DNA from 3 places in the Streptomyces sp. BL1 genome. Region 1 is predicted to be linked to each of the others. Evidence: riboswitches for the same ligand, from Rfam matches in the RefSeq annotation. Region 1 holds a riboswitch; each other region holds the start of a gene.
The links. Region 1 has a riboswitch for glycine ahead of gcvP (aminomethyl-transferring glycine dehydrogenase). Riboswitches for the same ligand answer to the same signal wherever they lie in the genome.
Positions count from the first base shown of each region.

Region 1 (7,778 bases):
GGCCCATGAGATTCCGCGGCCGGTCGAACCTCTTCTCCTCCAGTAGTCTCCCCAGACCCGTCAGGCACCGCCGCAACTTGTGCCGGTAGCGTTGCCGATCGGCCAGGTCGAACCTGTCGGCCGCGACCTTCTCTCCCATCGGGACGTCCCTCCTCGCTACGGCGCACGTGTGCAGCCATGATGCCCGGCACAGTGATCGACAACGCTTCACCGGCCTCTGGCGTCCCGTCAGCCGCTAGGCTGGGAAACGGAACCAACGCAGGCACATTCCACCGGCATACGGCAGCGTCCAGGGACTCCTGCACAGTCCTCTCGTGAAAAACACCGACGACTTTCCGCCGTCCGCATCCGCCGGCTTCTCGCAGGCAGGACTTCCGCGCCCCGTGCACACCGGGAGAAATACCCGCGCAGAAAAGCCCGGAAGACACCTTGCGGAAATGACCGGCCGACGCTAGTGGAAAACCGGCAGAACGCGTGTCGTATAAACTCCCGGAACGAGGCAGAGACTTGGCCCCCGCAGGCCCCCGGCTGTCGACGTCCTCCGCCGCATTCGCGGCCACCCGCCACGCCGACAGCGTCGTCCGCGCCCGCTGAGCACCACATGTCTTGTGAAGTGAGAGGCGACCCAACCATGCCGCTGCATGTTCCCCAGGCCCCGGCCCCCGCCCTGCGCAGCGTTCTCGCGGCACTCCGGTCCAGCTCCGCCGTCCGCGGAGCCCGCACCCCCGCCGCCGTCCGCGCCGCACACGCTACCCTGCGCGCCGAACTCCCGTTGCCCGTCCACGAGATGGCCCACATCGGCCACTCCGGTGAACTGCCCCGGACCCGCCTCACCGGCTGGCGCTTCCTGCTGCGCTCCGACGCCGACGGCCCCCAGCCCCTCGACGGCACCGCACCCGGCCCCGCCGGCCGCACCGCCGTGGGCGCCGCGGAGGCTGTACTGACCGCGGACGGCTGGACGTTCGGCGGCTTCGGCGAAGGCCCGTACGTCACCTCCACCGAACGCGCCCTGCGCCAGGCCGAGTCGCTGCCGGTGCCCTACCAGCCGCGGCTGCTGTCCGTACCGCAGCTGTACATGCTGACGCTCTGGCTGCACCGCGACACCGCGGCCGACGCCGGCGAAGGCGCCCCGGCCCCGTCCGACGTGCTGATACCGCTGGCGCCCGCGCCGCCGGGCATCGCGGCCCACAAACCGCACCGGCTCGACGCGCTCCTGCGGCTCCTGACGCACCGTCTGGTGCCCGTCCAGGCGATGCGCACCCCCGCCTGATCCGTCCGCGCACCCCGGCGCGCGTGTCGCTCCGGGACGCGCGCCACTGTCCGTCGTGCGCCGCGGCATGGCCCATGTCGCGGCACCACCCCCCGTACGGACTAGTCCCGCCCCTCGCCGAACCCCCCGAAGGGACCGGCTGGTTGAGAGCAACCGCCCGCACGGGTGATGCGTCTCCATCCAGTGAGGGGAGCTGTGCCGAAATCCCTGCGGAATCGACCCCGTGGGGGAACACTGGGGACCGAGTCAACAACGGGGGGCGGCCATGGAGTCCATGACAAGCCGCAGGACAGAGACCACCACACGACGGAAGACGAAACCGACAATGTGCCAGCACCAGCCACCGTGCCCGAACGCAGAATCCGCCGACCGGGAGGCCGCCCATCCGGTGGCTCACTTCCCGGAACAGGGCTGGAGTCTGCTGTGCAATGGCGTTCTTCTTTTCGAGGACACGGGTGAGCTGCTCCCGGACGGCCGGGTCATCGCGCCCCACAAGCCGCTCGGTACCCAGCACATCGCCAGGGCCGCCTGAGGCACGGCGCACCCGCAGCCAACCGAGCTGCACAGCACAGCCGCGCACAACACACAGCCACTCACAGCACGACCGCAACACAGCTACTCACAGCAGGACCGCAACACAGCACGACCGCAACGACCAGGGCCGGCACGGCGATTCGCCGCACCGGCCCTGACACGTGCCGGGGCCCGCAGACCCCGGCACCGGCTCACTCAGCCGTCGTACTCCTCCACCGGCGGGCACGAGCAGACCAGGTTCCGGTCACCGAACGCGCCGTCGATCCGGCGCACCGGCGGCCAGTACTTGTCGGAGGCCTCGACACCGGCCGGGAAGGCCGCCTCCTCGCGCCCGTACGGGTGCTCCCAGTCCCGCGCCAGGTGCGCCGCGGTGTGCGGCGCGTTGCGCAGCGGGTTGTCGTCCGCGGGCCACTCACCCTGGCCGACCTTCTCGATCTCCGCGCGAATCGCGATCATCGCCTCGCAGAAGCGGTCCAGCTCCGCCAGGTCCTCGCTCTCCGTCGGCTCGATCATCAGCGTCCCGGCGACCGGGAACGACATGGTCGGCGCGTGGAAGCCGTAGTCGATCAGCCGCTTGGCGACATCGTCGATGCTCACTCCGGTCTGCTTGGTCAGCGGCCGGACGTCGATGATGCACTCGTGCGCGACCAGACCGTTCGGCCCCGTGTACAGGACCGGGTAGTGCGGCTCCAGGCGCTTGGCGATGTAGTTGGCGCCGAGCACCGCGACCTGCGTGGCACGCCGCAGCCCGTCGGCGCCCATCAGCCGCAGGTACGCCCAGGAGATCGGCAGGATGCCGGCCGAGCCCCACGGCGCGCCGGAGATCGGGCCGATGCCCGTCTCCGAGGGGCCCGCCTCGGGCTGCAGCGGGTGGCTGGGCAGGTACGGGGCGAGGTGCTCGCGCACGCCGATCGGGCCGACACCGGGACCGCCCCCGCCGTGCGGGATGCAGAAGGTCTTGTGCAGGTTCAGGTGCGACACGTCGGCACCGAACTTGCCCGGACGGGCCACGCCCACCAGCGCGTTGAGGTTCGCGCCGTCGACGTACACCTGGCCGCCCGCCTCGTGCACGCTCGCGCAGATGTCGCTGATGTGCTCCTCGAACACCCCGTGCGTGGAGGGGTAGGTGACCATCAGGACGGCCAGTTCGTCGCCGTGCTTCTCGATCTTGGCGTGCAGGTCGTCCAGTTCGACGTCGCCGTTCTCGCTCGTCTTGACGACGACGACCTTCATCCCCGCCATCACGGCGCTGGCCGCGTTGGTGCCGTGCGCCGAGGACGGGATCAGGCACACGGTGCGCTGGTCGTCGCCGTTGGCGCGGTGGAAGGCGCGTACGGCCAGCAGCCCGGCGAGCTCGCCCTGGGAACCGGCGTTGGGCTGCAGCGAGACCTTGTCGTATCCGGTGATCTCCGCCAGCCGGTCCTCCAGCTCCCCGATCAGCGTCAGGTAGCCGCCGGCCTGCGCGGCGGGCGCGAAGGGGTGCAGCGCGCCGAACTCCGGCCAGGTGACCGGCTCCATCTCCGTGGTGCCGTTCAGCTTCATCGTGCAGGAACCGAGCGGGATCATGCCGCGGTCCAGCGCGTAGTCGCGGTCGGCGAGCTTGCGCAGGTAGCGCAGCAGGGCCGTCTCGGAACGGTGCTCGTGGAAGACCGGGTGCGTCAGGTACTCGTCCTGCCGCAGCAGCCCCTCGGGCAGCACGTCCTCGGTCGCCCCGTCCAGCTGCTCGATGTCGGCCTCGACCCCGAACGCGCTCCACACGGCGCTCAGTTGCTCCCGCGCCGTCGTCTCGTCACAGGAGATGCCGACGTGATCGGCGTCCACCAGGCGGAGGTTGACGCCCTCCTGGCGGGCCCGCTCCACGACATCGGCGGCCCGGCCCGGCACCCGCGCGGTCACGGTGTCGAAGAACGCGCCGTGCACGGTCTCCACACCGCCCTGCCGCAGCCCGGCGTCCAGCAGCGTCGCGAACCGGTGCGTACGGCGGGCGATGGCGGCCAGTCCCTCGGGCCCGTGGTGGACGGCGTACAGCCCGGCCATCACGGCGAGCAGCACCTGCGCGGTGCAGATGTTGCTGGTCGCCTTCTCCCGGCGGATGTGCTGCTCGCGCGTCTGCAGCGCCAGCCGGTACGCCTGGCTGCCGTCCTCGTCCTTGGAGACGCCCACGAGGCGGCCGGGCAGGCTGCGCGCGAACTTGTCGTGCACCGACATGTATCCCGCGTGCGGGCCGCCGAAGCCCATGGGGACACCGAAGCGCTGGCTGCTGCCGACGGCGATGTCGGCACCCAGCTCGCCGGGCGACGTGAGCAGCGTGAGCGACAGCAGGTCGGCGGCGACGGTGACCACCGCGCCGAGCTCGTGCGCCTGCTCGATGACGGCACGGTAATCACGCACGGCGCCCGAGGCACCCGGGTACTGCAGCAGCATGCCGAACACGCCACGCTCGGCGATCCCGTCCGGAATGCCCTCGCTCAGGTCGGCGACGACGACCTCGACACCCGTGGGTTCGGCGCGGGTCTGGATGACGGCGACGGTCTGCGGCAGGCAGTCCGAATCGACCAGGTACACGCCCTGCTTGACCTTGCCCACGCGCCGGGACATCGCCATCGCCTCGGCGGCGGCGGTCGGTTCGTCCAGCAGTGAGGAGTTGGAAGTGGGCAGACCGGTCAGATCGGCCACGACAGTCTGGAAGTTGAGCAGGGCCTCGAGCCTGCCCTGCGAGATCTCCGGCTGGTACGGGGTGTACGCCGTGTACCAGGCGGGGTTCTCCATCACATTGCGCAGCACCACCGGCGGTGTGTAAGTGCCGTAGTAGCCAAGCCCGATCATGGGGTGCAGCACGTCGTTGCGGCCGGCCAGCTCGCGCAGCTCGGCCTGTACCTCGGCCTCGCTGCGGGCATCAGGAAGCCGCAGCGCGCCGGCGCTCTTGATGACGTCCGGCACGGCGGCGGCGGTGAGTTCGTCGAGGGAGCCGTATCCGACCTGGGCGAGCATCTTGGCCTGGGCCCCGGTGTCGGGCCCGATGTGCCGACGCTCGAACGGTGTGCCGCGCTCCAGCTCGGCGAGGGGGATGCGGTTGGCAGTCATCTGCGGAGGCCTCCTGGTCTCTGCGACCTTCGAAGGGACACCACGCACGGGTGCCCTGACGGCCTCCCCCTCTGTCATCTCCACCTGAGAGATTCACCGGTCCCGCCGGCTGTGCTCGGCCGGCCCGGCTTACACCGTCGGTGAGGAGGGGCTCCGGCACTCGTCCGCGGCCCGCCCTGCTTTCCAGAGTGGCCTCGTCCACGCGGTACGTGAGCCTGAGAGATTCCGGGGAGGAGTTGCTCCTTCGGCGTCCCCGGCACACACGCTCCACCGAGGACTCTCCCGCGTGGGGTCGACAGCCGTTTCCGAGCCTACCAGCGAGGTAATCAGTGGGAACCAGGCCTGCGCCCGAGTGGCCAACAACCGAAAAGTGCCTTTTCGTTGTACTACCGCCCCAGAGGATCCCGATGGAGCAGTTGCGACCTATTGGAGGGACCGTGCAGACCGAAATCGATCCGCGGAGCCTGATCGGCCGCAAGGCGTTCGACACCCACGGCACGAAGATCGGCACCGTGGACGAGGTGTATCTCGACGACGCCACCGGCGAACCGGAGTGGGCCGCGGTCCGCACCGGAATCTTCAGCCGCGACGCGTTCGTCCCCCTCGAACCCAGCAGCGTCGTGGACGAGACGCTCCGTGTCCCCTTCGCCCGCGCACTCATCAAGGACGCGCCCGACTTCGGCGTCGGCCGGCACCTCTCGCCCGCCCAGGAACTCCAGCTCTACCACCACTACGGACTCGACGTCCCCGCCGTCGGCGAGGGCGCCGCCCCGTCCCCGGACCGGGACTTCGGCCGGATAGCGGGCTCGGAGAGCTGATCCGCGCCGCTCATCGGCGCCGGCGGAAGCGGCTCGGCCGGCTCGAGACAGGGGTCGTCGACGGTGAACGTCCTTACCCGGCCGGGGGGATCGCCGGGTCGCTCGAAACGCACGGTGACACGCCCCACGCCGCTGCCCTGCACCCAGCCCGGCCCGTACTCGGTGTGCCGGACGTCCAGGCCCGGCAGCCACCGCCGCACCGCGGGTATCTCCTCCTCCACGACGGCCGGCGCCGCGGCGCTCTGATCCTCCTCGTCCGGGTCCTCCTCCCCCGGCTCCGCCTCGGCCCCCACCATCCGCCGCATCCGCCGCGCCTCCTCGGCCCCCTCCGCGGCCTGCGCGAACAGATCCTCCTGTGTGAAGTCGGCCAGCCCGCTCACGCCCACCCCCAGCAGCCGCACACCCGCCGTGGTGTCCACACCGTCGATCAGCCGGGCCGCGGCCTCCCGCACGACGCCGGGGTCGTCGGTCGGCCCGCGCAGCGTCTCGGAGCGGGTCAGCGTGGAGAAGTCGTAGCTGCGCACCTTGATCACCACCGTCCTGCCGGAGCGCCCCGCCTCCCGCAACCGCTTCACGCACCGGTCCGCGAGCCGTGAGACCTCCAGCTGCACCTGCGTACGGTCGGTCAGGTCGACATCGAAGGTGTCCTCCACCGACACCGACTTGGCGTCCCGCTCGGCGACCACGGGACGGTCGTCATAGCCGTTGGCCATCGTGTACAGCGCCGTGCCGTGCGCCTTGCCCAGCAGCCGCAGCAGCTCCGCCTCCCCCGCCTCGGCCGTCTCCCCGATGGTGGTGATCCCCGAGCGCCGCAGGGTCTCCGCCGTCGCCGGACCGACGCCCGGCAGCGTCCGCACCGTCATCGGAGCGAGCAACTCCCGTTCCTCACCGGGCCGTATGAGCACCAGACCGTCCGGCTTGGCCTCCTCCGAACCGATCTTCGCGAGCATCTTGGAGCCGGCCAGACCCACCGAACCGGCCAACCCCGTCGCCTTCCGGATGGCCCGGCGCAGCTCCTCCCCGACCTCCCTGGCCTCCTCCGGCGTCGCGTCGGGACGCACCGTGCCGGCCGCCTCCAGATCGACGAACGCCTCGTCCAGGCTGAGCGGTTCGACCAGTGGCGACAGCTCGCGCAGCAGCTCCATGACCACATCGCTGACCTGACGGTAGAGCCCGAACCTCGGTGTCAGATAAGCGGCGTTGGGGCACAGCTTGCGCGCCTGCGCCATGGGCATCGCCGAGCGCGCGCCGAAGACCCGCGCCTCGTACGAAGCGGTGGCCACCACACCGCGCGGACCCAGCCCGCCGACGATCACGGGCTTTCCGCGCAGGCTCGGCTTCGCCGCCTGCTCCACAGCGGCGTAGAACGCATCCATGTCGAGATGCAGGATCGTCGGTGCGCCTCTCACGTCACCGATGGTGCCGCACGGCACTGACAATCCCGCCCGGCGCGCCCGCGGGCCGTCATCCGGCCCGGTTGCGCCGCCTGGCCAGCTCGTCCTCCGGGTGGTCCCGCACGATCGTCTCGCCGCTGTCTACGCACTCACCGTGCAGCTGCGAGAGCGCCCCCTCGACGTCCTTCCAGACCACGCCGACCGCGATCCCGAAGACGCCCTGGCCCCCCTGCAGCAGATCCACCACCTCGTCGGGCGAGGAGCACTCGTAGACCGTCGCGCCGTCGCTCATCAGCGTCATCTGCGCCAGATCGGCCGTGCCACCGGCCCGCAGGTGCTGCACGGCGGCCCGGATGTTCTGCAGTGAGACCCCGGTGTCCAGCAGCCGCTTGACGATCTTCAGCACGACCACGTCGCGGAAGCTGTAGAGCCGCTGGCTCCCCGAGCCCACGGCCGAGCGGATGCTGGGCTCCACGAGCCCCGTACGCGCCCAGTAGTCCAACTGGCGGTACGTGATGCCGGCCGCCGAACAGGCCGTGGGGCCGCGGTATCCGACCAGCACGGAAGGCTGGTCGGGCGCGGCAGGCGCGGGGTGCGCGGCGGCCGGGGCCGCGCTTCCCGGGAGCGGCGTGGAGCCGTCAGCTGCCATGCCGTCGCCGCCGGTGCTACTCACGCCGA
Region 1 covers NZ_JBXYWZ010000002.1:1,110,442-1,118,219, forward strand. The annotation lists gene AC3AGO_RS05160 (glutamate-cysteine ligase family protein) at 1-139, opposite strand, end outside; gene AC3AGO_RS05165 (hypothetical protein) at 632-1,270, shown strand; gene AC3AGO_RS05170 (DUF5999 family protein) at 1,596-1,802, shown strand; gene gcvP (aminomethyl-transferring glycine dehydrogenase) at 2,000-4,888, opposite strand; glycine riboswitch at 4,953-5,080, opposite strand; glycine riboswitch at 5,082-5,183, opposite strand; gene AC3AGO_RS05180 (PRC-barrel domain-containing protein) at 5,326-5,706, shown strand; gene AC3AGO_RS05185 (DNA polymerase IV) at 5,619-7,115, opposite strand; gene AC3AGO_RS05190 (MerR family transcriptional regulator) at 7,171-7,749, opposite strand.

Region 2 (7,778 bases), 1.6 Mb from region 1:
GCCAGCACCGCGGATCTGCGCACCGGCGACAAGCTGACGGCCCGTCAGCTGCTCTACGCGCTGCTGCTGCCCTCGGGCTGCGACGCGGCGTACGCGCTCGCCGACACGTACGGCAAGGGCGGCACGCAGGCGGCCCGGACCGCCGACTTCATCGCGAAGATGAACAAGAAGGCCGCCCAGCAGGGCATGAAGAACACGAAGTTCGACTCCTTCGACGGCATCTCGAAGACCGGCAGGAACTACTCCACGCCGCGGGACATGGCGAAGCTCGGCCGGTACGCGCTGACGAGCAAGAACATCCGCACCGTGGCGAAGACCACGAAGGGCGTGCAGAAGGCTTCCAACGGCCGCACGTACACCTGGTACAACACCAACAAGCTGCTCGGCTCGTACAAGGGCGTCACCGGCATCAAGACGGGGACGGGCAGCGCGGCCGGGCCGTGCCTGGTGTTCTCCGCGACCCGGAACGGCCGCACCGTCGTCGGCACGATCCTCAACAGCGGCAACCGCTACCCGGACGCGACGAAGATGCTCGACTGGGCCTTCAAGCAGAAGACCCCCACCACCGTGAAGCTCCGCCAACTCCCCCCGGGAGCCCAGCGGGACTGACGAAAAGGGGGCGCGGGGAACTGCGCGAACCCGACCACAGCGGAACCGCGCCCCTCCAACATCCCGCAGGGTCACCCGCGCCGGAATCGCGCGGCTCCCGCGGAGCGGTTCAGCACTCGATGACGTTGACCGCGAGCCCGCCCCGCGCCGTCTCCTTGTACTTGACCTTCATGTCGGCGCCCGTCTCGCGCATCGTCTTGATGACCTTGTCCAGGGAGACCTGGTGCCGGCCGTCGCCGCGCAGTGCCATCTTCGCCGCGGTGACGGCCTTCACCGAGGCCATGCCGTTCCGTTCGATGCACGGGATCTGGACGAGCCCGCCGACCGGGTCGCAGGTGAGGCCGAGGTTGTGCTCCATGCCGATCTCGGCGGCGTTCTCGACCTGTTCGGGGGAGCCGCCGAGGAGCTCGGCGAGTCCGCCGGCCGCCATCGAGCAGGCGGAGCCGACCTCGCCCTGGCAGCCGACCTCGGCGCCGGAGATGGAGGCGTTCTCCTTGAAGAGCATGCCGATGGCGCCGGCCGCGAGCAGGAAGCGCACGATCGCGTCGTCGTCGGTGCCGGGCACGAAGTTCATCGCGTAGTGCAGCACGGCCGGGATGATGCCGGCGGCGCCGTTCGTCGGCGCGGTCACGACGCGGCCGCCCGCCGCGTTCTCCTCGTTGACCGCCATCGCGTAGAGGGTGATCCACTCCATGGCGAGCGCGTCGGCGTTGCCCTCGGCGCGCAGCTGGCGGGCCGAAGTGGCCGCGCGGCGGCGGACCTTGAGGCCGCCGGGGAGGATGCCCTCCTGGCTCATGCCGCGGGCCACGCAGGCCCGCATGGCGGTCCAGATCTCCAGCAGGCCGGCCCGGATCTCGTCCTCGGTGCGCCAGGCCTTCTCGTTCTCCAGCATCAGCGCGGAGACCGACAGGCCCGTCTCGCGGGTCAGCCGCAGCAGTTCGTCGCCGGTGCGGAAGGGGTGTTTGAGCACGGTGTCGTCGAGCACGATGCGGTCCTCGCCGACCGCGTCCTCGTCGACGACGAAGCCGCCGCCGACCGAGTAATAGGTCTTCTCCTGCAGCGGGTTGCCGGACTCGTCGTACGCGAAGAGGGTCATGCCGTTCGCGTGGTACGGCAGCGAGCGGCGGCGGTGCAGGATCAGCTGCTTCGGCTCGTGGAAGTCGATCTCGTGCGCGTCGCCTATCTCCGCGCCGAGCAGCCGCAGCCGGCCGGACTGGCGGATGCGGGCGACACGTTCGTCCGCCGAGTCGACGTCGACGGTGCGCGGCGACTCGCCCTCCAGGCCCAGGAGTACGGCCTTGGGTGTGCCGTGGCCGTGGCCCGTCGCACCGAGGGAGCCGAAGAGTTCGGCGCGTACCGAGGCGGTGTGCGCGAGCACCCCCTCGTTCTTCAGCCGGCGGGCGAACATCAGCGCCGCGCGCATCGGGCCGACGGTGTGCGAGCTGGAGGGCCCGATGCCGATCGAGAAGAGATCGAAGACGGAAATGGCCATGGTGGCGGACTCCTGCGTCCGGAAGGGGTGTTACGGGGACCGAAGGGGTGCCCCGCACGGGCAGGCGGGGCACCCCTTCACGGTCGGTCCCGGCCTACTTCTTGTTCAGCCCGGGGTAGAGCGGATGCTTCTCCGCCAGCGCGGAGACCCGCGCCGACAGCGACTTGGCCTTGGCCTCGTCGAAGGACGGCAGCAGTGCCTCGGCGATGATGTCCGCGACCTCGCGGAAGTCCTCGGCCTTGAAGCCGCGGGTGGCCAGCGCCGGGGTGCCGATGCGCAGACCCGAGGTGACCATCGGCGGGCGCGGGTCGTTCGGGACCGCGTTCCTGTTGACGGTGATGCCGACCTCGTGGAGCCGGTCCTCGGCCTGCTGGCCGTCGAGCTCGCTGTTGCGCAGGTCGACGAGGACCAGGTGGACGTCGGTGCCGCCGGACAGCACGTTGACGCCGGCGCCGACGGTGTCGTCCTGGAGCAGCCGCTCGGCGAGGATGCGCGCGCCGTCCAGCGTGCGCTGCTGGCGGTCCTTGAAGTCGTCGCTCGCCGCGATCTTGAAGGAGACCGCCTTGGCGGCGATCACGTGCTCCAGCGGGCCGCCCTGCTGGCCGGGGAAGACCGCCGAGTTGATCTTCTTGGCGTACTCCTGCTTGGAGAGGATCACACCGCCGCGCGGGCCGCCGAGGGTCTTGTGGGTCGTGGTGGTGACCACGTCCGCGTACGGCACGGGCGAGGGGTGCAGCCCGGCCGCGACGAGACCGGCGAAGTGCGCCATGTCGACCATCAGGTACGCGCCGACCTCGTCCGCGATGCGGCGGAAGGCGGCGAAGTCCAGCTGACGCGGGTACGCGGACCAGCCGGCGATGATCATCTGCGGGCGGTGCTCCTTGGCCAGCCGCTCGACCTCGTCCATGTCGACCTGGCTGGTCTGCTCGTCGACCTTGTAGGCGACGACGTTGTAGAGCTTGCCGGAGAAGTTGATCTTCATGCCGTGGGTGAGGTGGCCACCGTGGGCCAGATCCAGACCCATGATGGTGTCGCCCGGCTTGAGCAGGGCGAACATCGCCGCCGCGTTGGCCTGCGCACCGGAGTGCGGCTGGACGTTCGCGGCCTCGGCGCCGAACAGCGCCTTGATCCGGTCACGGGCGATGTCCTCGACGACGTCGACGTACTCACAGCCGCCGTAGTAGCGGCGGCCGGGGTAGCCCTCGGCGTACTTGTTCGTGAGAACCGAGCCCTGGGCCTCCATGGAGGCGACCGGGGCGAAGTTCTCCGAGGCGATCATCTCGAGGGTGGACTGCTGACGGTGGAGTTCGGAGTCGACGGCGGCGGCGACGTCCGGGTCCACCTCGTGGAGAGAGCTGTTCAGAAGCGACATGGATCCATCCCTGATGGCGCGCGTCACGGCGCGGTAGTGACGGGCAGAGCAGTAGGCGTACAGCCTGGGTTCCCGGCCTCGGGCGGCTCAGGCTCCCTTGGCGAAGGCGGTGTACTCGTCGGCGGACAGCAGGTCGTCCGGCTCGTCGGTGACCTTCACCTTGAACAGCCAACCGCCCTCGAAGGGGGCGGAGTTCACCAGCGCCGGGTCGTCCACCACGTCCTGGTTGGTCTCGGTGACCTCACCGGTGACCGGTGCGTACAGGTCGCTGACCGACTTGGTGGACTCCAGCTCGCCGCAGGGCTCGCCCGCGGTCACCGAGTCGCCTACCTCAGGGAGCTGGACGAAGACCACGTCGCCGAGCGCGTCGGCGGCGTGGGACGTGATGCCGACCGTCGAGACGCCGTCCGCGGCGTCCGACAGCCACTCGTGCTCCTTGCTGTAGCGCAGCTGCTGGGGGTTGCTCATGGTGCGATTCTCCTGGATGAGAGGTGTGCAAAGGAAAACGGTCAGGTCAGGTGGGATGAGACCCACAGTCCGTGGCCGGGAGGTTTAGACGCCGGGTGATGCTCCGCGGGGCTCAGCGCTGCCTCTTGTAGAAGGGGAGGGCCACCACTTCGTACGGCTCGTGGCTGCCCCGGATGTCCACGGCGACGCCCTCCGTCCCGGGCTCCGCACGGGCCGCGTCCACGTATGCGATCGCGATCGGCTTGCCCAGGGTGGGGGACGGGGCACCGGAGGTGACCTCGCCGATGACCGTACCGTCACCGGCCGACACCACCGGGTAACCGGCGCGGGGGACGCGGCGGCCCTCGGCGATCAGGCCGACCAGCTTCCGCGGCGGTGCCTTCTCGGCACGCTCGGCGGCGGCCTCCAGTGGTTCGCGGCCCACGAAACGGCCGCCGTTGGTCTCCTTCTCGAACTTCACCGTCCGGCCGAGCCCCGCGTCGAACGGGGTGGTGGCGGTGGACAGTTCGTGTCCGTACAGCGGCATGCCCGCTTCGAGCCGCAGCGTGTCCCGGCAGCTCAGCCCGCACGGGGTGAGGCCCGCGCCCTCGCCGGCCGCGGTCACCGCCTCCCACACGGCGACGGCGTCGGCGGGGGCGACGAAGAGCTCGAAGCCGTCCTCGCCGGTGTATCCGGTACGGGCGATCAGCGCGTCCTTGCCCGCGACGGTGCCGGGCAGGCCCGCGTAGTACTTCAGGCCCTCCAGGTCCGCGTCGGTCAGCCCCTTCAGGCTGTGCTTGCCTTGAAGGATCCCGGCGGCCTCCGGGCCCTGGACGGCGATCAGCGCGTACGCGTCCCGGTCGTCCCGCACCTCCGCGCCCGCGAAGCCGGCCGAGCGTTCGGTGAGCGCGTCCAGCACCACCTGGGAGTTGGCGGCGTTCGCGACGACCATGAAGGTCTGCTCACCGGTGCGGTAGACGATCAGGTCGTCGAGGATGCCGCCGTTCTCGTCACAGATCATCGTGTAACGGGCGCGGCCCACGGCGAGCTTGGAGAGATTGCCGATGAGCGCGTAGTCGAGCAGCTCGGCGGCCTGCGCGCCCGTGATGGTGATCTCGCCCATGTGGGAGAGGTCGAACAGGCCCGCGCGGCTGCGCACGGCGTTGTGCTCGTCACGCTCGCTGCCGTACCGCAGCGGCATGTCCCAGCCCGCGAAGTCGGTCATCGTCGCGCCGAGCGCGCGATGTGTCGCGTCGAGGGCCGTCCTGCGAGGGGCGGGCGGATTTTCGCTCATGATCAGGCTCCCGGTCATGGGGGACGTGAGTGTCCTCCCCATCTGTCATCGGAACCTGAGAGGTTCGCCCGTGTCCCGTGAGCTTCGGAACGGAGCTTGCACCTTGGGTGGAGCCGGCGCCTCTGCAGCTCGCAGCGGCGGCGGCCCGCTTTTCAGATCTGCCTCACCCTGCGCGGTATCGGGGCCTGAGAGATTCAAGGGAGGAACTTGCTCCTTCGGCGCCCACGTCCTTCTTCTTCAGGACGGGGACTCTCCCGCGCGGGCTCAATCGGCCGGTATGGAGTTGGCGTGCACATCATGGCACGTTCGCGCCGTCTGCGGTCCCCCCGGCCGTACGGCATTCCACAGCACTTCGCGGCAGGTCCGCCCGGAGCGGACGGCCGCATGTCACGGGTGTGTACGGACACATGTCCCGGACCCGCCGCGCCTTGAATCGCATTACCGTTCCTTGACACTCTCGGGGAAAGCCGCGACGAGCGGTCCGAGCCGGGGAGGGCGATCGGGTGGCAAGCCTGCGCAGCGCGTACGTCGCGGTGAGCGCGACGGTGACGGGAAACGGCACGGGCGCCGGAGCGGGCACGGCCGTGCCCGCGCAGCGGTGCGCGCCGGTTCCCGCGCCCGCGCCCGCCGTGGAGGAACGGGACCTGCGCGGCACCGCGCCGGGCGGCACCCTGCGGTTCGCCGCCGGTGACCGGGTCGTGGTCTCCGGACTGCCCGGCAGCGGCAAGTCGACGCTGATGCGGCGCGCGGTAGCGCTCGGCGACACGGTGCGCCGCATCGACTCCCAGGACGTGCGCGAGCGCTGGGACCGCGGAATGCCGCGCTGGATGCCGTACGGGCTGTACCGGCCCTTTGTCAGGATTGCCCATTTCGCCGGTCTCCGGGGCGCGTTGACCTCCGGCGCGAGTGTCGTCGTGCACGACTGCGGTACGCAGAGCTGGGTGCGCAACTGGGTGGCGCGGGACACCCGGCGCCGGGGTGGGGGCCTGCATCTGGTGCTCCTCGACGTGCCGCCCGGCCTCGCCCTGGAGGGGCAGGCGGCGCGGGGGCGCGGGGTGTCCGGCTACGCCTTCGTACGTCACCGGCGCGCCGTCGCCCGCCTGGTGACGGCCGCCGAGGAGGGGACACTGCCGTCGGGCGTCACCTCGGTGACGCTGCTGGACCGGGAGGCCGCGGCCTCGCTGGCGGCCATCACCTTCGAATGAGGGCCGGCGTCTGCGCATGAGGGCCGGCGTCTGCGCATGAGGGCCGGGCGCGGGGCACCCCGCGCCCGGGGCGAGGACCGGCCAACAGGGCCGGAAACGCCTCCGATTAGGGTGGCCGCATGAGCATCCCGCAGGACTTCGGCCCAGGCCACGGCGGAGGCTGGCCCGGCAACGAGCTGGAAGAGGCCCTCGCGGCCTCACTCGCCGTCTCCTCCGCGGGCGGCCGGCTGCTGGAGGTGCTCGGCCGCAGCAGCCTCTGGGTGCCGCTGCCCGAAGGCGGCGGTCCGCAGAGCCCGAATCTGGACCTGCCGACGATCGAACTGGGCGGCGCGGCGTACGTCCCCGTCTTCAGCTCCGAGCAGCAGTTCCTCCAGGTGGTCGGCTCCCACATGGACTTCAGCATCGCGCCCGCGCGGGAGTTCGCGCGCGGTCTGCCCCCGCAGGTCGGGATCGCGGTGAACCCGGAGGGCGCCGTCGGCATCCCGCTGCCGCCCGAGGTGGTGGCGGAGCTGTGCAAGAACACCCCCGACGAGCAGGCCGCGTGGGGCGTGGCCCGCGGTGCGCGGGTGCGGCTCTTCGAACCGGACTGGCAGGAGGAGCCCGGGGAGTTCCTCGCCGCGGTGGCCGGCGAACTCGCCGTGCTGGGTCCCGTACGCACCGCGCGGCGTGCCCTCGCCAGCAGCGAGGGCGATCCCCCTGCGCTGTTCATCGGGGTCGAACTCGACCTCCTCGACCCCGAGGCCCGGCAGGCCGCGCACGACGCGCTGGGGCGGGCGCTGGGCAGGGTGGCCGTCAAGTGGCCCGTCCAGATGGTGCTGTTGGACGCGTCCCGGGATCCGGTGGCGGACTGGATGCGGCACTGCGTACGCCCGTTCTACTCGCGCGAGCACACCTGACGGGCGTACCGGCCGAAACGGAAGCGCCGAGTCGGCGGCGACGTGTCGTACCGGGCTCTTAAGCTGGAGAGATGACGGGGCGCGTCCGTACGCGAGTGCGGGCGCATGGTGAGCGAAGCAGAAGAAGGGCGGCTACGTGAGCGCGGGAGGAAGCGTCGAGCAGCTGCTGCAGCAGGTGTCGCCCGGCCGGTTCGACACCTACGAGGCACTGCTGAACGCGCTCACCGGGGCAGAGGTGTGGATGCTCCTGTGGACCGGCCAGGCCGGCTCGCCCGACGCGCAGTACGGAAACATGGAGGTCGGCGGGTACGGCTACGCGCCCTGTGTCACCTCGGCCCAGGAGCTCGCCGTCTCCGGCTGGAACCGGGCGCACGAGGTCGTCACGGGCCGGGAGATCGCGACGGCTCTCTTCCCCGAGCGCTGGGGCATCTGGCTGAATCCGCACGCTCCCGGCGGCGGCGTC
Region 2 covers NZ_JBXYWZ010000002.1:2,753,811-2,761,588, reverse strand. The annotation lists gene AC3AGO_RS12085 (D-alanyl-D-alanine carboxypeptidase family protein) at 1-609, shown strand, start outside; gene AC3AGO_RS12080 (L-serine ammonia-lyase) at 719-2,101, opposite strand; gene glyA (serine hydroxymethyltransferase) at 2,196-3,473, opposite strand; gene gcvH (glycine cleavage system protein GcvH) at 3,561-3,941, opposite strand; gene gcvT (glycine cleavage system aminomethyltransferase GcvT) at 4,054-5,214, opposite strand; glycine riboswitch at 5,378-5,481, opposite strand; gene AC3AGO_RS12060 (AAA family ATPase) at 5,718-6,419, shown strand; gene AC3AGO_RS12055 (enhanced serine sensitivity protein SseB) at 6,539-7,315, shown strand; gene AC3AGO_RS12050 (enhanced serine sensitivity protein SseB C-terminal domain-containing protein) at 7,452-7,778, shown strand, end outside.
Region 2: another riboswitch for glycine. It lies ahead of gcvT (glycine cleavage system aminomethyltransferase GcvT); the one in region 1 lies ahead of gcvP (aminomethyl-transferring glycine dehydrogenase).

Region 3 (7,778 bases), 6.4 Mb from region 1:
CGAGTCGACGGGCGGATTCACCCTCGAAGGCGCGAAGGGGCACAAAGTCACCTTCAGCGGCCTGAAGAGCGACCTGGGCAAGAGCACCACCACCGCCGTCATGGACGGGAAGAAAGCGGGCAAGCGGATTCCGCTCTTCACATACAGCGCCAAGGACTTCAAGATCAAGCCGAGCCTCAAAACGCTCCAGGTGGACGCCATCAAGCTGCGCCTCACCAAGGACGCGGCCGACGCTCTCAACAAGCAGCTCGGGACCTCGCTGAAGCAGGACGAGGAGTTCGCCGTCGCCACCGGCAGGGCGAACCTCCTCTAGACCGTCTCTCCGAAGTCCCCGGACGGCCCCCGCGGTCGCGGAGCCTCCCAGGTCCGACAGGTTCCGCCCCGCACAGGGGCTCGTCGCGGCGGACCGGCACCCCTCCTTGCCGAACCGTCGCGGCACTCTCCCGCGCGCCCCGGACGTACGGCCGGACACCGGCCCGCGTCCGGGGCGCGCGGAATCCCTTCGTACGAGGAACAGGCGTGGGAGATATCAGCATCGCCCCCGGGCACGCCGAGCCGACACCCCGGGAACCGACAACACCCCTGCCGCGCCGCACCCGGCAGCCCGTCCGCACTCCCCCGCTGAGCGGCACCCTGCAGAACGTCGCCGTCCTGGACATGGACGGCACGCTGCTCCGCGGCTCCCTCGCGGGCCGTATGGTGCGGAAACTGGCAGCGTCCGGACGGTGCGACGAGCACGCCATGCGCGCGGCTCGGACCGCGCTCCGTCGCTACAGTCTAGACGGCGCCCACGCGGCAGCCGGCGCACAGGACAGCAGCAGACATCTGGGCGAGACAGTACGCGGACTGTGTGCCGCTTTCACCGCCGAACTGGCCTGGCAGGTCTGGGAGGAGGCACGCGAGGACCTCCACCATTTCGCCCGTCCCCTGGTGGACCTGCTGCACGCGCGCGGGCTGTCCACACTCCTCATCACCGGATGCTTCGACCCGTTGGCGCAGGCCGCCGCGGCGGACCTGGGGATCTCCGCCGCGCGCGGCGCGGTCGCCGAGGTGGCGGACGGCCGGCACACGGGAGCGTTCCTCCGCTTCCCGGCGCTGCCCGGCGGCAAGTACGCCGCACTGCGGGAGGCCGTCGGCGAGGAACACCCCACCGCCGGCCCCGCGTTGGCGCTCGGCAACTCGACGGGAGACGCCGAGCTCCTCTCCCGGGCCGCCCTGCCGATCGCCTTCCGGCCCACCCCCGCACTGCTGTGCCGGGCCCGGCACGAGGGCTGGCACATCACCGGCCCGGACGACGTCCTGGCAACCACCCGCGCCCTGCTGACCCGCCACTCGCCCCCGGCCGGCGGTCAGTTGAGCACCGGCACACGAGTGGAGGGCCCAGCCCCCGTACGGCGCGGCCCGTAGCTCCGTCACCCGTCGAGCACGGCCAGGTCGAGCTGACGCAGGCGCGCGGGGTCGGCGATCACTTCGTACGCGGCGATCCGGTCGCCCTCGACGTGGACGGTAAGGCAGAGCAGCAGCCGTCCGTACGGGGCGACGACGAGGCCCACGGAGCCGTTCACGAGGGCCGGTGCGGCGAACTGGGCGTTCCCCGTGAGCAGTACGGTCTCCTCCGCCACGGCCCGCGCACCCCGGATCTCGGTGGCGGCGCCCGCCGGCAGGGTGGCGGGGTCGGCGCGGCGTACGACGTCGGGGGCCAGCACGGTGAGCAGCGCGGTCAGATCGCCGCCGCGTGCGGCGGCGAGGAATGCGTCGACGACGTGCCGCTGCCGGTCGAGTCCGGGACCGCCCGCCGCGGGAGTGCCGCGGACCTTGTGGCGGGCGCGGCTGGCGAGCTTCTTGGCAGCGTCGGGGGTACGGTCCACGATCGGCGCGATCCCGTCGAACGGGACGGCGAACATGTCGTGCAGTACGAACGCGACCCGTTCGGCCGGTACGAGCGTGTCCAGGACCACGAGCAGCGCCCGGCCCACCGAGTCGACCAGCAGCGCCTCCTGTTCGGGATCGGCGTCCTCACCGACGGCGTTCCCGAGCCGTTCGGACAGTTCGTCGCCCTCCAGGTCCTCGCGCCGTGACGTGCGGGAACGCAGCATGTCGAGGCACACACGGGACACCGTCGTCGTCAGCCATCCGCCCAGATTCCCAATGGCACTGCTGTCGACGCGGCTGAGCCGCAGCCACGTCTCCTGGACGGCGTCCTGTGCCTCGTTGCGCGAGCCGAGCATCCGGTAGGCGACCGCGTGCAGCCGGTTGCGATCCGCCTCGAACCGTTCCGCCAGCCGCTCGTCCTCGTCCATCTGTCACCTTTCCTCGCCGCGGTCCGTCACCTTCTTGACGGTCACCAGGACGCAGAAGTGACAGGGAGAGACCACATGACCGACATCCTCACCGACCTGCAGGTGCGCCGCCCGTCTTCCGGACGGGCGTCCGTGCTGCACCTCGATTCCAGCACCGCCCCCTCGCACCGTTCCGCCACCAGACAGCTGACAGAACTGTTCGCCGAAACGTGGCGGGAGCGGCACGGCTCAGCCGGCTACCGGTACCGGGATCTGGCCGCCGGCCCCGTGCCCCCTGTGGGGCCGGGGCTGATCTCCCTCGGGGAACGCGTGGAGCGGCAGGGCGGTGTGCCGCTCGCCGAGGTGGCGGCACTGGCCGAGAGCGCGTCCGAGGCGCGGGAGTGGGCGCTGACACTGCCGTACGTCACCGAACTGCTGGAAGCGGAGACCGTGCTGCTCGGCGTGCCGATGTACAACTTCTCGGTCCCCGCCGCCCTGAAGGCGTGGATCGAGCGGGTGTCCTTCCCCGGCGCGTTCACCGACCCGCACACCGGGGAGAGCCTGTTGTCCGGTACGCGGATCGTGCTGGTCGCGGCACGCGGCGGCGCCTACGGCCCGGGCACGCCCCGGGAACCGTTCGACTTCCAGATCCCGTACCTCCGCGCGTACTTCAGTGCGCTCGGCGTCCCCGAGGACGAACTGCACGTCGTGCACGCCGAGATGACACGCGCGGAAGACATCCCGGCTCTCGCGCCCTTTCGCGACATGGCCGCGGTCTCCCTGGCGTCGGCCCAGGACGCGGTCAGAGACCTGGCACTCCGAACGACCCGCCAACCGAGCTGACCGGGCGGCAGGGCTGAACTGCCCTCCCCGGACGGGCCGGAAGTCCCTACCGCCGCGCCGCGGGTCTCTGGCTCCCTTGCAGGATGGCGCGGCGCACAGTGCGCCCCGTCGCCCCTGGAGCAAGTGCCGACAGCGCCGAGGAAGTGTGCATGACCGCGCCGTTCCCCCGCCCCGACCGGGACGGCATGTGCGAGGAAGTCGCGCCCGCGGGCGATGGCTTGGGGCGGCAGGGACACGGGAAGCGCACACCGGGTGAGCGGTGGCGGGCGTTCCGGCACTCACCGATGTACCCCGCCACGGTGCTGATGTTCCTCATCGCAGCCGTCGCCGGGCTGCTCGCCGGTACGTACTCGTACGTGATGGCCAAGCCCGAACCGCGCATGCTGCCCGTCGCCCTCGTCGACGACTCCCCCGACGAACAGCGTTTCCTGAAGGCTCTCGACGGAGAGCTGCACGCCTCGCTCGCACCTCACCGGTACGGGAACGACGCCGCAGCCGCACGGAAGGTCAGCGAGCGCGAGGTCTACGCCGTCGTACGCGGTCACGCCGGTCCGGAGGCGCGGACCGGACCGCACACGCCGGCAGATCAGAACGCCCCGGTGGAGCTGGACGTGTCGGGCGCGTCCGGTGCCTCGGTCGCCGAAGTGCTGAGCAAGGCGGCGCCGCGGGCGGCGGAGGAAGCCGGCGTGCGGGTGCGGGTCCGCGACACCCATCCGCCGCAGAAGACGGACCCGAAGGGGATCGCACTCTTCTATATGACGTTCGCCGCCGTGATGGTGGGTTTCCTGGGCGCCGGCCAGCTGTCGGCGCACGCCGACGGCCTCACGCCCGGCGGGCGCATCGGCTTCACGGCCGGCTTCGCCGTCCTGGGCGGGCTGTGCATCTACGCGGTCGCGGACTGGTGGCTGGACGTCCTCACCATGCCGTTCCTCATCCCGTGGCTGCTGCTGTCCCTGGCGATGTTCGCGTCCGGCATGCTGTTCACGATGTTCAGCGTCCTGCTGAAGAGATGGGCGCTGCTCCCGACGTACGGGCTGGTCGTGCTGCTGGGCGCCCCGTCCTGCGGCGGCTCCGTCCCCACGGGACTGCTGCCCCGGCCGCTGGCGGCGCTCGGCTGCCGGCTTCCGCAGGGCGCGACGGTCGAGGCTCTCAGCTCCGCGGTCTACTTCCCCGGCCATCAGTCGCCGCGTCCCGTCCTCGTACTCGCCGGCTGGGCCGTTCTGTCCTGCGCCGTGTTCTGGACCTGGCGGCACCGCCACCCGGGGAAGAGACAACCTCCGGCCGGTCCGGGCGAGTTGAGGGGGCGCGCTGACATTCCGAGCGGAGACGTACGAGGGGACGCGCACGGATACGTCGCACGGTACGCGTACGGGAATCCGGCGGGGAATCCATCGGCGCGCGGAGTGGACGTCGAGCCGTGTTAGCGTAACGGCACAACAGCAGACAGGCCGTTGACCCTGTGCGGGAGAATCACGCCCTTTCGCGGCGGTGATGCCGAAGGAGCAACCCTCCCGGAATCTCTCAGGCCGGTTACCGCGCAGGAAAGGCACCTCTGAAAAGCGGCACCGCGGACTCTCCGCAGGTGCCCGCCCACGGGGCAAACCGCCAGGCCAGGCGGTGAAACTCTCAGGCTTCATGACAGAGCGGGAAAGTCCGCGCGCCGCATGCCCGCACACTCCACGTGCACGGAATGCGCCGCGCCGTCCGGCATACCCGTTCGCGAAATGGAGTCCCCGTGCGCCCCGTGCTCACCCCTGCCCGCTGCCCCGTTCCGGCAGCTCTTCCCTTTTCCGTCGCCAACTGCCCGGCGAACTGAGGGGATTGCTGCCGTGATCTTGCATGTGCTGTATCTCGTGGGCATCGCCGCATTCGCCGCCAGCGGCGTACTGGCGGCACACGAGGCGAAGATGGACTTCTTCGGCGGACTGGTGCTCGCATTCGCCGCGTCGATATCCGGCGGCACCCTGCGGGATGTTCTGTTGGACCGCCGCCCGCTCTACTGGACGCACGACTGGGTCCTGCTGGCCGTCATCGCCGGCGTCGCGGTGCTGACGAGTCTCTATCCGGCCCGGCGCCGATTCCCGCACCGCACCCTGCTGTTGGTCGACGCCCTCGGACTCGCGGTGGTCACCGTGATCGGCGCACGGGCGGCCCTGGAGGCCGGCGTCACCCCGCCCGCGGTGATCATCCTGGCGGTGCTGACCGGCGTCACGGGCGAGATCGTGCGGGACCTGCTGTGCGGGGAGAGCCCTCCGCTGCTGCTCCGCGAGGACTTCTACGCCACGGCCGCGGCGGCCGGCGCGGCCTGCTGCCTCGCCCTCGACAGCCTCGGCGTCCCCTCCACCGCCACGACGATCACCTCCGCGGCGCTGGTGTTCCTGCTGCGCACGCTCGCCATCCGGTACGGCCTCCGCCTCCCCGGCCTGCACCGCTCCCCCGCCTGACGGCAGAGGCACCCGGCCCCTCCGTACGGTTCTCATCCCCTTGCCCACAAAGGGGAGTTCGACTGATTCCAGCCAACGATGACAGCATTCCACTCGTTCGGGGGTATTGCTGGGCGGTGGAATGCCGGTAAAGTGACGGCCCATCAACTCAGGTGCATGAGTTGCCGTCTGGGCGCTTGTGGGCTTGGCGGCTGTCAACTGGGCGAAAGGAGGCCGGACATGCGTTGGACGATGAGTGCAGCACGGTGTGCGGCGTCCTTCCCGGTGCCGCCGGAATACCCCTTCGCGCGAGTCGCCGTGGGAATGGCCGGTTCCCCGCGACAGTCGCCGCCGACGCTCCCCGCATAGAGCGCAGGTCCCCGACACGCGTCCGGCCCGCAGGCTGGAGATGCACCATGACTCTCGAATCGATCGGTACATTTCTGGGCGGCCTGGGCGCCCTTGTCGCCGGAATCGCCCAGCTGATCACCGCCCTCGGCAAAAAGAAGACGCAGGACGAGGAAGACACCTGCTCCGGGGCCGACGCACCCCCCAGGATGATCTACGCATGGGCCTCCGTCTGACGCCGCACGGATACCCGGCACTCATGACCGTCACCGCCGACTGCCCCGCCCGGACCGCGTTTGCCGCACCGGCCGGGGCAGTCGCCTGCCGGTGACGACCCGGCTCCACCGCGCCCCGGCGAATCCGGCACCGTCGAACACCGCACCGCCTAGGGTCTGTTCATGACCGAAATTCTGCACCTCACCGAGCGCTCCCTGTGGGAGGCAGCGCGCGAGACTGGTACGTACGAGATGTCGGCCCGCGGCCGGACGCTGGAGGAGGTCGGCTTCATCCACGGCTCGGCGCGGCATCAACTCCCCCGTGTCGCCGAGATGCTGTACGGCGCGGGCACCCCCGCCGCCGGGGAGCTCGTCGTCCTCGTCATCGACAGCGAACGCCTGACAGTCCCCGTACGCCACGAGCCCCCGGTCCCCGGCGCCGACGAGACCTTCCCGCACATCTACGGCCCGCTGCCCGTGGACGCGGTCGTCGCCGTGGAATCGTGGACCGAGGCGGAGTCCCCGAGCCACTGAGCGGACCGAGCGCCCCCTCACACCCCCGGCAACGTGTCCTGGTCGACTTCGTGCAACGGCGGCACCGGCGCGCTGCGCAGCGCGAGCTTGTGCCGGCAGTCGGGCCCAAGGCCCCACAGGCGGGAGGCCCGGTCGCGCAGCGGCTGCCCGCACATGCGGCACAGGACGCGCCGGCCTTGCACGGGGTGACTGTCCGGAAGGGGCTCCGGCTCGGCGGATTCGGTCATGGGACGGATATACCATCCGCGGGCCTCCGCGACTCCCGCCCGTCGGGTGTCCGAGCCCGGCTACAGCGGGTGTCCACTGTCAGTTGTAGGCCGTGAGGAGGAGTACTCCCCCGGCGGTACGGAAAACCGGACCTGGCAGACGACGACACCGACCCGGTCGGAGAGTCATCGTTGGAGGTATGAACGGGACGCCCACCCTTCACCGGAGCCGGCCATGAATCCACTGGTCGCGGCCATCCTGCTGTCGCTGATATCGGCGGTGTGCTACGCCGCCGCGGCGATCATCCAGGAGCGGCTCGCCGCCACCGTCACCGTGGAAGGCCGCCATGCGCGCATGCGTGCGCTGCTGGCGTCCGGCCGCTGGTGGCTGGCGGCCGCGATGCAGGGGTTCGGCGCGCTGCTGCACGTGGCGGCGCTGGGCCTGGGCCCGCTGACCGTCGTCCAGCCGCTCGGTGTGCTGACCCTCGTGCTCGCGGCGCCGATGGCCGCCGTGTTCGTGAAACGTCCCGTAACCGCCGCCGGCTGGCGCGGCATCCTGCTGACCTCGGCCGGGCTCGCGGTCATCCTGATGCTGGTGGGCGACGCCTCGGCCACCTCGCGGACACTCAGCGTGCTGCAGCAGCTGGTCCTGGCGGCCGCCGTGGCGGGCGGGCTGGCCCTGCTGGTGACGGCGGGCGTGTTCCTGGGGCGGCGTACGGCGCGGCTGCGGTCGGCGGCGCTGGCCGTGGCGGCGGGTATCGCGTACGGCACTGCTTCCGTGTACGTGAAGTCCGTCGCCGACGACTGGCAGCAGGCCTCGGCGCTCCAGATCGTGTTCCTGCTCGTGGTGACGGCGGCGCTGGCGACGACCGGGCTCGCCACGGCGCAGGCCTCGTTCCGCGGCGCCGGGCTGACCGCGCCGCTCGCCAC
Region 3 covers NZ_JBXYWZ010000002.1:7,517,229-7,525,006, reverse strand. The annotation lists gene AC3AGO_RS33035 (hypothetical protein) at 1-313, shown strand, start outside; gene AC3AGO_RS33030 (HAD family hydrolase) at 520-1,407, shown strand; gene AC3AGO_RS33025 (sigma-70 family RNA polymerase sigma factor) at 1,413-2,300, opposite strand; gene AC3AGO_RS33020 (FMN-dependent NADH-azoreductase) at 2,376-3,122, shown strand; gene AC3AGO_RS33015 (ABC transporter permease) at 3,272-4,546, shown strand; glycine riboswitch at 4,575-4,668, shown strand; glycine riboswitch at 4,670-4,774, shown strand; gene AC3AGO_RS33010 (trimeric intracellular cation channel family protein) at 4,952-5,566, shown strand; gene AC3AGO_RS33005 (hypothetical protein) at 5,962-6,129, shown strand; gene AC3AGO_RS33000 (DUF952 domain-containing protein) at 6,292-6,642, shown strand; gene AC3AGO_RS32995 (DUF6011 domain-containing protein) at 6,660-6,869, opposite strand; gene AC3AGO_RS32990 (DMT family transporter) at 7,084-7,778, shown strand, end outside.
Region 3: another riboswitch for glycine. It lies ahead of AC3AGO_RS33010 (trimeric intracellular cation channel family protein); the one in region 1 lies ahead of gcvP (aminomethyl-transferring glycine dehydrogenase).